One region of the Acidovorax sp. LjRoot129 genome, then DNA from elsewhere that is predicted to be linked to it. Evidence: predicted binding sites of a transcription regulator. Region 1 holds the regulator's gene; the other holds the start of a gene.
The links. Region 1 encodes NrdR, which represses ribonucleotide reductase genes. Its sites were predicted from a motif close to CACNANATNTNGTG; they were not measured.
Positions count from the first base shown of each region.

Region 2: a site for NrdR is predicted at 3,127-3,140, ahead of ACSQ3Q_RS19820 (ribonucleoside-diphosphate reductase subunit alpha). Genes of this name have one in related genera too.

Region 1 covers NZ_CAXUSE020000001.1:3,430,715-3,435,438, forward strand. The annotation lists ZMP/ZTP riboswitch at 5-154, shown strand; gene glyA (serine hydroxymethyltransferase) at 190-1,434, shown strand; gene nrdR (transcriptional regulator NrdR) at 1,462-1,911, shown strand; gene ACSQ3Q_RS15745 (DMT family transporter) at 2,187-3,089, shown strand; gene ACSQ3Q_RS15750 (bifunctional metallophosphatase/5'-nucleotidase) at 3,151-4,724, opposite strand, start outside.
Region 2 covers NZ_CAXUSE020000001.1:4,316,284-4,321,007, reverse strand. The annotation lists gene ACSQ3Q_RS19820 (ribonucleoside-diphosphate reductase subunit alpha) at 92-3,034, opposite strand; gene ampD (1,6-anhydro-N-acetylmuramyl-L-alanine amidase AmpD) at 3,413-4,042, opposite strand; gene ACSQ3Q_RS19810 (sigma-54-dependent transcriptional regulator) at 4,026-4,724, opposite strand, start outside.

The DNA.
Region 1 (4,724 bases):
CACTAGCGGGGTACGCAACTGGCGATAGGCGCGGTGCCCTCAAGGTGCTGCCGCTGACGTGGAAACCAGCAAGGGCTTGCCTCTTGTGAACCACTGGGGAGCGTGCCGCAGGAAACGAAATTTCTGCGTTCCGCCGTTCGCCTGGGCAGCCCTTGTTTCAAGGGACACAAGTTCATAGGACTGCCAATCATGTACGACCGCAATATTCTTGTAGAACAAGCCGACCCTGAGCTGTTTGCCGCCATCCAGGCCGAAAACGCCCGGCAAGAGCACCACATCGAGCTGATCGCCAGCGAGAACTACGCCTCCCCCGCCGTGATGTGGGCGCAGGGCACCCAGCTGACCAACAAGTACGCCGAAGGCTACCCCGGCAAGCGCTACTACGGTGGCTGCGAGCACGTGGACGTGGCCGAGCAACTGGCCATCGACCGCGTCAAGAAGATCTTCGGTGCCGACGCGGCCAACGTGCAGCCCCACTGCGGCGCCTCGGCCAACGAGGCCGTGTTCCTGGCCTTCCTCAAGCCCGGCGACACCATCATGGGCATGAGCCTGGCCGAAGGCGGCCACCTGACGCACGGCATGCCGCTGAACATGTCGGGCAAGTGGTTCAACGTGGTCTCCTACGGCCTCGATGCCAACGAAGCTATCGACTACGACGCGATGGAAAAGAAGGCGCACGAAACCAAGCCCAAGCTGATCATCGCCGGTGCGTCGGCCTACAGCCTGCACATCGACTTCGCACGTTTTGCCAAGGTGGCCAAGGACGTGGGCGCGATCTTCATGGTGGACATGGCCCACTACGCCGGCCTGATTGCCGCCGGTGTGTACCCCAACCCCGTGCCCCACGCCGACGTCGTGACCAGCACCACGCACAAGAGCCTGCGCGGCCCGCGCGGCGGCATCATCCTGATGAAGGCCGAGCATGAGAAGGCCATCAACAGCGCCATCTTCCCCGGCCTGCAAGGCGGCCCGCTGATGCACGTGATCGCGGCCAAGGCCGTCGCCTTCAAGGAAGCCCTGCAGCCCGACTTCAAGGCCTACCAGGAACAAGTGGTGAAGAACGCCAAGGTGGTGGCCGAGACGCTGACCGCACGCGGCCTGCGCATCGTTTCCGGCGGCACGCAAAGCCACGTGATGCTGGTCGACCTGCGCGCCAAGGGCATCACCGGCAAGGAAGCCGAGGCCGTGCTGGGCGCCGCCCACATGACCATCAATAAGAACGCAATCCCCAACGACCCTGAAAAGCCGATGGTGACCAGCGGCGTGCGCATCGGCACCCCGGCCATGACCACGCGCGGCTTCAAGGAAGAAGAAGCGCGCATCACGGCCAACCTGATCGCCGACGTGTTGGACAACCCGCGCGACGAAGCCAACATCGCCGCCGTGCGCGAGAAGGTCAACGCCCTGACCGCCCGCTTCCCTGTCTACCGTTAATCCACTGACCCCGGCCCATCAGCTCCCATGAAGTGTCCCTTCTGCAGCCACCTCGAAACGCAAGTCGTCGAAACGCGGGTGTCTGAAGAAGGGGACTTCATCCGGCGCCGCCGCCAGTGCGGCGCCTGCGACAAGCGCTTTACGACCTACGAGCGGCCGGAAGTGAGCTTTCCGGCCATCGTGAAAAAGGACGGCCGGCGCATCGAGTACGAGCGCGGCAAGCTGCAGGGCTCGTTCAACCTGGCGCTGCGCAAGCGCCCGGTGAGCACCACCCAGATCGACAGCGCCATCGAGCGCATCGAGGAAAAGCTGCTCAACCTGGGTCAGCGAGAAGTCATGTCCGCGCGCATCGGCGAACTCGTGATGCGCGAGCTGAAGAAACTCGACAAGGTGGCCTACATCCGTTTTGCCAGCGTGTACCGCAGCTTCGAGGACATCGACGACTTCCGGGCCATGGTGGACGAGGTGCGCAAGTAGGCCCAAGGCCGCCCAAACCCAAAAATACGCATCGAAATGCTGCCAAGCGCTTATTCAGCAAGCGCTTATAGCTACATATTTCGTAGCAAGGCATGGATGTGCGCGGCAGCGAGGCGTCTGCGGGCAACTCCATGGCCCCCACTGCCTACAAATTTTCCGGCCTTAAACTGCTATTAATTCAATAGCTACAAGCGCTTATACCTCAAGCGCTAGCGGCCATTTTCTCCCTTAACCTGACGCCTGGGGAGCAGCCGGCACCCCCACGCTGCCCGACAATGCGTCCGGTGAAATCCCGCCACTTCCTGCAGCTCGTGCTGCTGTCTGCCCTGTGGGGCGCCTCCTTCCTCTTCATCCGCATCGCGAGCCCGGTGCTGGGCCCCAATGTGATGGCCGCGTTGCGCATCGGGCTGGCCACGCTCACGCTGATCGGCATCATGCGGGTGGCCGGCGAATCGTGGCCGTGGCGCCATTGGCGCGAGCTGTTCGGGCTGGGCACGCTGACGGTAGCCCTGCCCTTCCTGCTGTACGCCTGGGCCGCCCTGCACTTGCCAGCGGGCTACAGCTCGCTGCTCAACACCATGGCGGTTCCGTTTGGCGTGCTGGCCGCCGCGTGGATGAAGGAAGACACGCTGAGCCTGCGCAAATGGCTGGGCTGCATTTGCGGCTTTGCGGGGGTGGCGCTGATCGTGCAGCTCGGCCCCGTGGAGCCCACGCCCGCCCTGCTGACCGCGGCGCTGGCCTGCGTCACCGCGTCGGCTTGCTACGGCGTTTCGACCACGTGGATGAAGCGCGCCACCACGCGCATGTCGCCGCTCGCCATTGCCGCCGGCATCCATGCCGCCGCGCTGGTGCTGCTGTTGCCGGGCGCGGCCTGGAGCCTGCCCGACGCCCGATTCACCCCCGGCGCCCTGGCGGCGGTGGCGGTGATGGGCGTCGTCACCTCGGGCCTCGCGTACTGGCTCAACCTGCGCGTGCTGGCGCAGGTGTCGCCGGTGGCGGCCATGAGCTCGGCCTTCATGATCCCGCTGTTTGGCGTGGCATGGGGCCATGTGTTCCTGGGCGAGGCACTGGGCCCGGGCATGGTCTGGGGCGGCGCGCTGGTGCTGGTGGCTACAGGCCTGGTCACGGGGTTCAACCCGCTGCGCTGGCTGGCGGCACTGCGGCCGGGCAAGGAGTAGCTCGGCCCGCAGCTACAACGCCCCCTCGCCCGGCCCACAGCCCACGTTCGACGCTCCATGCTCAACGCGCCCCAGTGATGCGGTCGGTCGCAGGCAGTGCCACCGGGCTGTGCGTGCGGAAGTAGGCTTCGAGCGCATCCAGATCCAGCCCACCCACCAGGCGGTCACGCCCTTCGGTCAGCGCCGTGAAGTTGTCGCCGCCGCTGTCGAGGTAACTGCTCATCACGACGCGCACTGGCGTGTCACCCTGCAGTGGCACGCCGTGCAGCACCATGCGGCTGATGCGCGCACCTGCGGGCTCTGACAGGTCGAACTGATAGGAGAAGCCGCGGGACACCGACAGCACGCGGGGCCGCTGCACGGTGTTGCCACCGCTCGCAAACTGCTGCTCCAGCGCCGCCTTTATCTGCGCGCCGGTCAAAGTCTTTACCACCAGCTGGTTGCCGAAGGGCTGCACCGCAAACAGCTGCCCGTAACGCACCACACCCTGCTCATCAGGCACCAGGTCTGCGCGCAAGCCGCCCGGGTTCATCAGCGACAGCTGCGCCCCGCCGCTTTCTGCCGCGCGGGTGGCCTCAAGCTGGGCATCAGCGACCAAGTTGCCCAAGGCGCTTTCCAGCGACGGCGTCAACCGCCGCCGCAGCGGCGCCACGGCCTGGCCCATCGGGCGCTGCGCCAGCGGCACGGCGGCGGCACGGTAGGTGTCGATGATCTTCTGCACCTTCGGATCGGCGCCAAAAGCCGGCACCGCCGCCGTCATGGGCACACGCCCCTGGCTGCCCGTGAAGGCTTCGCCCTGCACGATGACGTTGCGCGCGGTCTTGCTCACCACGCGGCGCGTGCGGGTGTCCACGCGCAGCTGTATGTCGGTGAGCAGGGTTCCATATTGGCCCGCACTGGTCAGCAGGAACGGCTTGGCCGGGTTCACGCGGCTGTAGTCGCACACGTAGGCCTGGTGGGTGTGGCCCGACACGACGACATCCACGGCCGGGTCCAGGCGCTCCAGGATGGGAACGATGTCGCCGGAGAGCCCGGCGCAGCTTGTCTCTTGCACGCCTGCGGTGGTGTTGCCGCCCTCATGGATGACGACCGCGATCACGTCGGCGCCCTGGGCGCGAAGCTGGGGAATCAGCGCGTTGGCGGTGGCCGCCTCGTCCTCAAAGCGCAGGCCCGCCACGCCTGACGGGCTCACCATCGTGGGCGTGGCCTGCAGCGTGAGCCCGATCACGCCTAGCGTGACCGTGGCGCCGCCCTGCGTGAAGCGTTTGAGCCCCGTGGCGGGCAGCAGCGTACGCCCGTCTTCCACGCGCACGGTGTTGGCGGCCAGAAAACCAAAGCGCGCCCCTGCGAAGGGCTGGCTGATCTGGCACGGCTGGCGGGTGGTGAACTTCTCGCAGCCGCCATGCTGCAGGCGCAGCAGCTCGCGCCAGCCGCGGTCGAACTCGTGGTTGCCCACCGCGTTGAAGTCGATGTGCATCTCGTTGACTGCCTCGATGGTCGGTTCATCCAGGAAGAGCGAAGACACCAGCGGCGACGCGCCCACCATGTCGCCCGCGGACACCACGGCATGGTGCGGCCCGCGCGCCTTGAGCGCGGCGATGGCGCTTGCGAAATAGGCCATGCCTCCTGCCGGCA
Region 2 (4,724 bases), 890 kb from region 1:
AAAGCACTGAAGCGTTGTGCAGCAACGATTTGTTGCTTCACAGCACATGCGCAATGCCTCGGATCAGCGCGAGGCGTTGCACGCTAAGTTCTTATTGGCAGGCTTCGCAGCCGGGATCATCGATCGCGCAGAATTTGATGTCCGTTGCGGGTAGCGCATCGGCCTGGGCGGTGGTCGCGACGGCAGCCACTTCAAGCGCACTGGGCTTGGCCTGTGCAGGCGCCGAGGCTTGCTGCGCGCCGCCATCACTGCCTGAGGACACTGCGTTGAGCTGGCGCGTGTTCACGGTGCTCATCTCGACGTGCGTGGCGCTTTGCGTGCGCAGGTAGTACGTGGTCTTGAGGCCACGGATCCAAGCAAGCTTGTAGGTGTCGTCCAGCTTCTTGCCCGATGCGCCAGCCATGTAGATGTTCAGGCTTTGCGCCTGGTCGATCCACTTCTGGCGACGCGAAGCTGCTTCCACTAGCCATTGCGCCTCGACTTCGAAGGCTGTCGAATACAGATCCTTGATGTCCTGGGGCACGCGATCGATGGGGTGTAAAGATCCCTTGAAGTGCTTGAGGTCCATGATCATCACGTCGTCCCACAGACCCAGGCGCTTGAGGTCGCGCACCAGCCCGCCGTTGATGACGGTGAATTCGCCCGACAGGTTGGACTTCACGGACAGGTTGCCGAACGAAGGTTCGATCGAGGCATCTACACCGATGATGTTGGAGATCGTGGCCGTCGGAGCAATGGCGACGCAGTTGGAGTTGCGCATGCCGTCCTGCGCGATCTTCTTGCGCAGCGCGTCCCAGTCGAGCGTCGACGAACGATCCACTTCCACGTAGCCGCCGCGGGCTTGCGACAGCATGTCCAGGGTGTCGAAAGGCAGGATGCCGCGGTCCCAAAGGGAACCCTTGTAGCTGGAATATTGGCCGCGTTCGCGGGCCAATTCGGTGGACGCCCAATAGGCGTAGTAGCAGATGGCTTCCATCGACTGATCGGCGAACTCCACGGCTTGCTGAGAAGCGTAGGGAATGCGCAGTTCGTACAAGCTGTCCTGGAAGGCCATCACGCCGAGACCCACGGGGCGGTGGCGCAGGTTGGAGTCGCGGGCCTTGTTGACGGCGTAGTAGTTGATGTCGATCACGTTGTCGAGCATGCGCATGGCGACCTTGATGGTCTTCTTGAGCTTGTCGTGGTCGATCTTGCCGTCCTTCAAATGCTGCAGCAAGTTGACCGAGCCCAGGTTGCACACCGCGGTTTCGGTGTCGCTGGTGTTGAGCGTGATCTCGGTGCACAGGTTGGACGAGTGCACCACGCCGGCGTGCTGCTGGGGTGAGCGCACGTTGCAGGCATCCTTGAAGGTGATCCAGGGATGGCCAGTCTCGAACAGCATTGTCAGCATCTTGCGCCACATGTCGGTGGCCTGCAGCGTTCTCGAGGGCTTGATCTCGCCGCGCGCAGCCTTCTGTTCGTAGGCCACGTAGGCCTTCTCGAAGTCGGCACCGAACAGGTCGTGCAGGTCGGGCACATCGGAGGGCGAGAACAGGGTCCAGGTGCCCTTTTCCATCACGCGGCGCATGAACAGGTCGGGGATCCAGTTGGCCGTGTTCATGTCGTGCGTGCGGCGGCGGTCGTCGCCGGTGTTCTTGCGCAGCTCCAGAAACTCCTCAATGTCCAGATGCCAGGTTTCCAGGTAGGTGCAGACGGCGCCCTTGCGCTTGCCGCCCTGGTTCACCGCCACGGCGGTGTCGTTGACCACCTTGAGGAACGGCACTACGCCCTGCGATTCGCCGTTCGTGCCCTTGATATGCGAGCCGAGAGCACGCACGCGGGTCCAGTCGTTGCCCAGGCCGCCGGCAAACTTGGAGAGCAGCGCATTTTCCTTGATGGAGTCGTAGATGCCTTCCAGGTGGTCGGGTACCGTGGTCAGGTAGCACGAGGACAGCTGCGAGCGCAGCGTGCCGCTGTTGAACAGCGTGGGCGTGCTCGACATGAAGTCGAAGGACGACAACACTTCATAGAACTCGATGGCGCGTGCTTCGCGGTCGGCTTCGTTGAGCGACAGGCCCATGGCCACACGCATGAAGAAGCACTGGGGCAGCTCGATGCGGGTCTTGCGCACGTGCAGGAAGTAGCGGTCATACAACGTCTGCAGGCCCAGGTAGTCGAACTGCAGGTCGCGGTCGGCCTTCAGGGCGGCGCCCAGGCGGGCCAGGTCGAACGTCAGCAGGCGCTCGTCCAGCAGCTCGTTGTCCACGCCCTTCTGGATGAACTGGGGGAAGTACTCAAGATAGGCTTGGCCCATGGCGTCCTGGGTCACTTCCTTGTCCAGTACCTCGCGCACGATGGTGTGCAGCAGCAGGCGGGCAGTGGCGTAGGTGTAGTCCGGGTCCTTTTCGATCAGCGTGCGCGCGGCCAAGATCGAGGCTTTGTAGACCTCGTCCATGGGCACGCCGTCATACAGGTTGCGCATGGTTTCCGCGACGATGGGATCGGCGCTGATGTCCGCGCCCAGGTTCACGCAGGCAGATTCGATCAGGGACTGCAGGCGGTTCAGGTCCAGCGCCACGCGCTTGTTCCCATCGATGACATGCAGCAGCGGTGCGGATGGAACAGCAGCCTGCTGTTCGGTCTGGCGTGCACGCTCCTGCGTGCGGCGCTCGCGGTAGAGCACGTAGGCCCGGGCGATTTCATGGTGGCCGCCGCGCATCAGGCCAAGTTCCACTTGGTCTTGCACGTCTTCTATATGGAAGGTGCCACCGGCGGGGCGTGAACGCATCAGCGCGCGCACGACGTTCTGCGTCAGCGTGTCCACCACTTCGCGCACGCTGGCGGACGCGGCGCCCTGGGTGCCATGCACTGCAAGAAACGCCTTCATCATCGCCACCGCGATTTTCTGGGGCTCAAAGGGCACCACGGCGCCGTTGCGGCGGATGATCTGGTAGTGCGTGAGCGAATTGGCGGCGGTTGCCGACGCGGCCTCGGATGCGGGTGCATCTTGGGGTGTGGCGTGGGCGATGGAAGGCGTATTCAAAGCAGCTTGCATGGGTGTCCTCTTCTATGGGCTGTCCGGGGTGTGATGCTCGGCTGGAGTGCCGCCGCGCAGTGTGAGTGGTGCGCGAGGTTGAGTCTGGCGCACACTATATATGGTGTGTCACAGGCATTCAAGACACTACCGGTAGTGTATCGCCGTAAAAAAGCCCTGAGGACGAACCAGCCTGTGTTAGGCCTGCAAGGTGCTGATGCGACACTCCGGCGCAAGCTGTTGATCTGCGTGGATGTTGCCCCGAGACCCGCATGGCGACAGGCGCTGCGAACCGTTTCTGCCGGGAAAACCGCATGGCGCTTGGGTCGCGCTTGAAGCATCCCAGCATGTGCAAACGCACAAACAAAAAATGAAAAATGTTGTGCCGAGGCTCCAGCCTCAGCGCGCGTTCGGGGCCGTTGCCAGGGTGCCCGCAGGAAACCGCTCCAGCGGCCAGGTCAGTCCCTCGTGCAAGCGCGGCCAGTCGAAGCCAGGACCCGGGTCCTGCTTGCGCCCTGGGGCGATGTGCTCGTGCCCAGCAATGTGTGCAATGGGATAACGCTGTGCGATGTCGCGGCAGAGCTGGGTCAGCGCCTGGTATTGAGGGGCCTCAAATGTTCGCCCCTCCAGACCTTCAAGTTCGATGCCGATGGAGTCATCGTTGCACTGCGTACGGCCTCGGTAGGCTGATTGGCCGGCGTGCCACGCGCGCTGGTCGCAGTCCACGAACTGCCAGAGCTTGCCTGTACGCTCGATAAAGAAGTGGGACGAGACCGCCAGGCCGCGGATGCTCTGGAAGTAGGGATGGGCGTCCCAGTCGAGTGCATTGGTGAACAGCTGTTGCACCGCGCCGGTGCCATATTCGCCCGGAGGCAGGCTGATCGAGTGCACCACGATGAGGTCGATGGCGGATCGCGCCTCGGCGGGGCGCTCACTAAAGTTTGGGGACGCGAGCTGTTGCGCGGCACGGAGCCAGCCGCCGTTCCACGGCGAGCCTGCATCATCGGCGGCATCAGCCAATATCTTCATTGGGGTCCAGATCGTTCGGCGCGGCGATGTTCAGGCGGGCAATGCGGTAACGGATCTGGCGCAGGCTGATGCCCAGACGTGCGGCGGTCGCGGTCCGGTTGAAGCCGGTGTCACGCAGCGCTCTGATGAGGATGTCGCGCTCTTGCTGGTCCAGCCAGGCCTGCAGGTCACTGGGCAGGGGCACGCTGCTGCCGGGGGTGTTGACCGCCGAGGACGCTTGTGCGGATGGCAGGATCGAGTCGCTGGAGGTGTGGGCGGTGAATGGCGAAGCGTCTGAACGCGGCGCGGCCGGGGAAGAGACCGCTCGCGGGGACGCAGGTTCCGCAAACACCGTGGGCCCTTCCACATGCAGTTCATCGCCGTCACTGAGCGCTACCGCGCGGTGCAGCAGATTCTCCAACTCGCGGACATTCCCTGTGAGCGGATGCGCAGCGATGGCCGCAAGTGCCTGTTCTGTGAGCCTGGGCACCGGCATGCCCGACTCCTGCGCAATGCGGGACAGCAAGGCCGCGCACAACGCAGGGAGGTCTTCGCGTCGCTCGCGCAGCGGCGGAATCACGATCTCGATCACGTTCAACCGGTAATATAGGTCTTGCCGGAACCGGCCTGACTGGACGTCCGCGGCCAGGTCGCGGTGGGTGGCGCTGACGATGCGCACGTCCACCGTTTCTTCCTGGGTCGA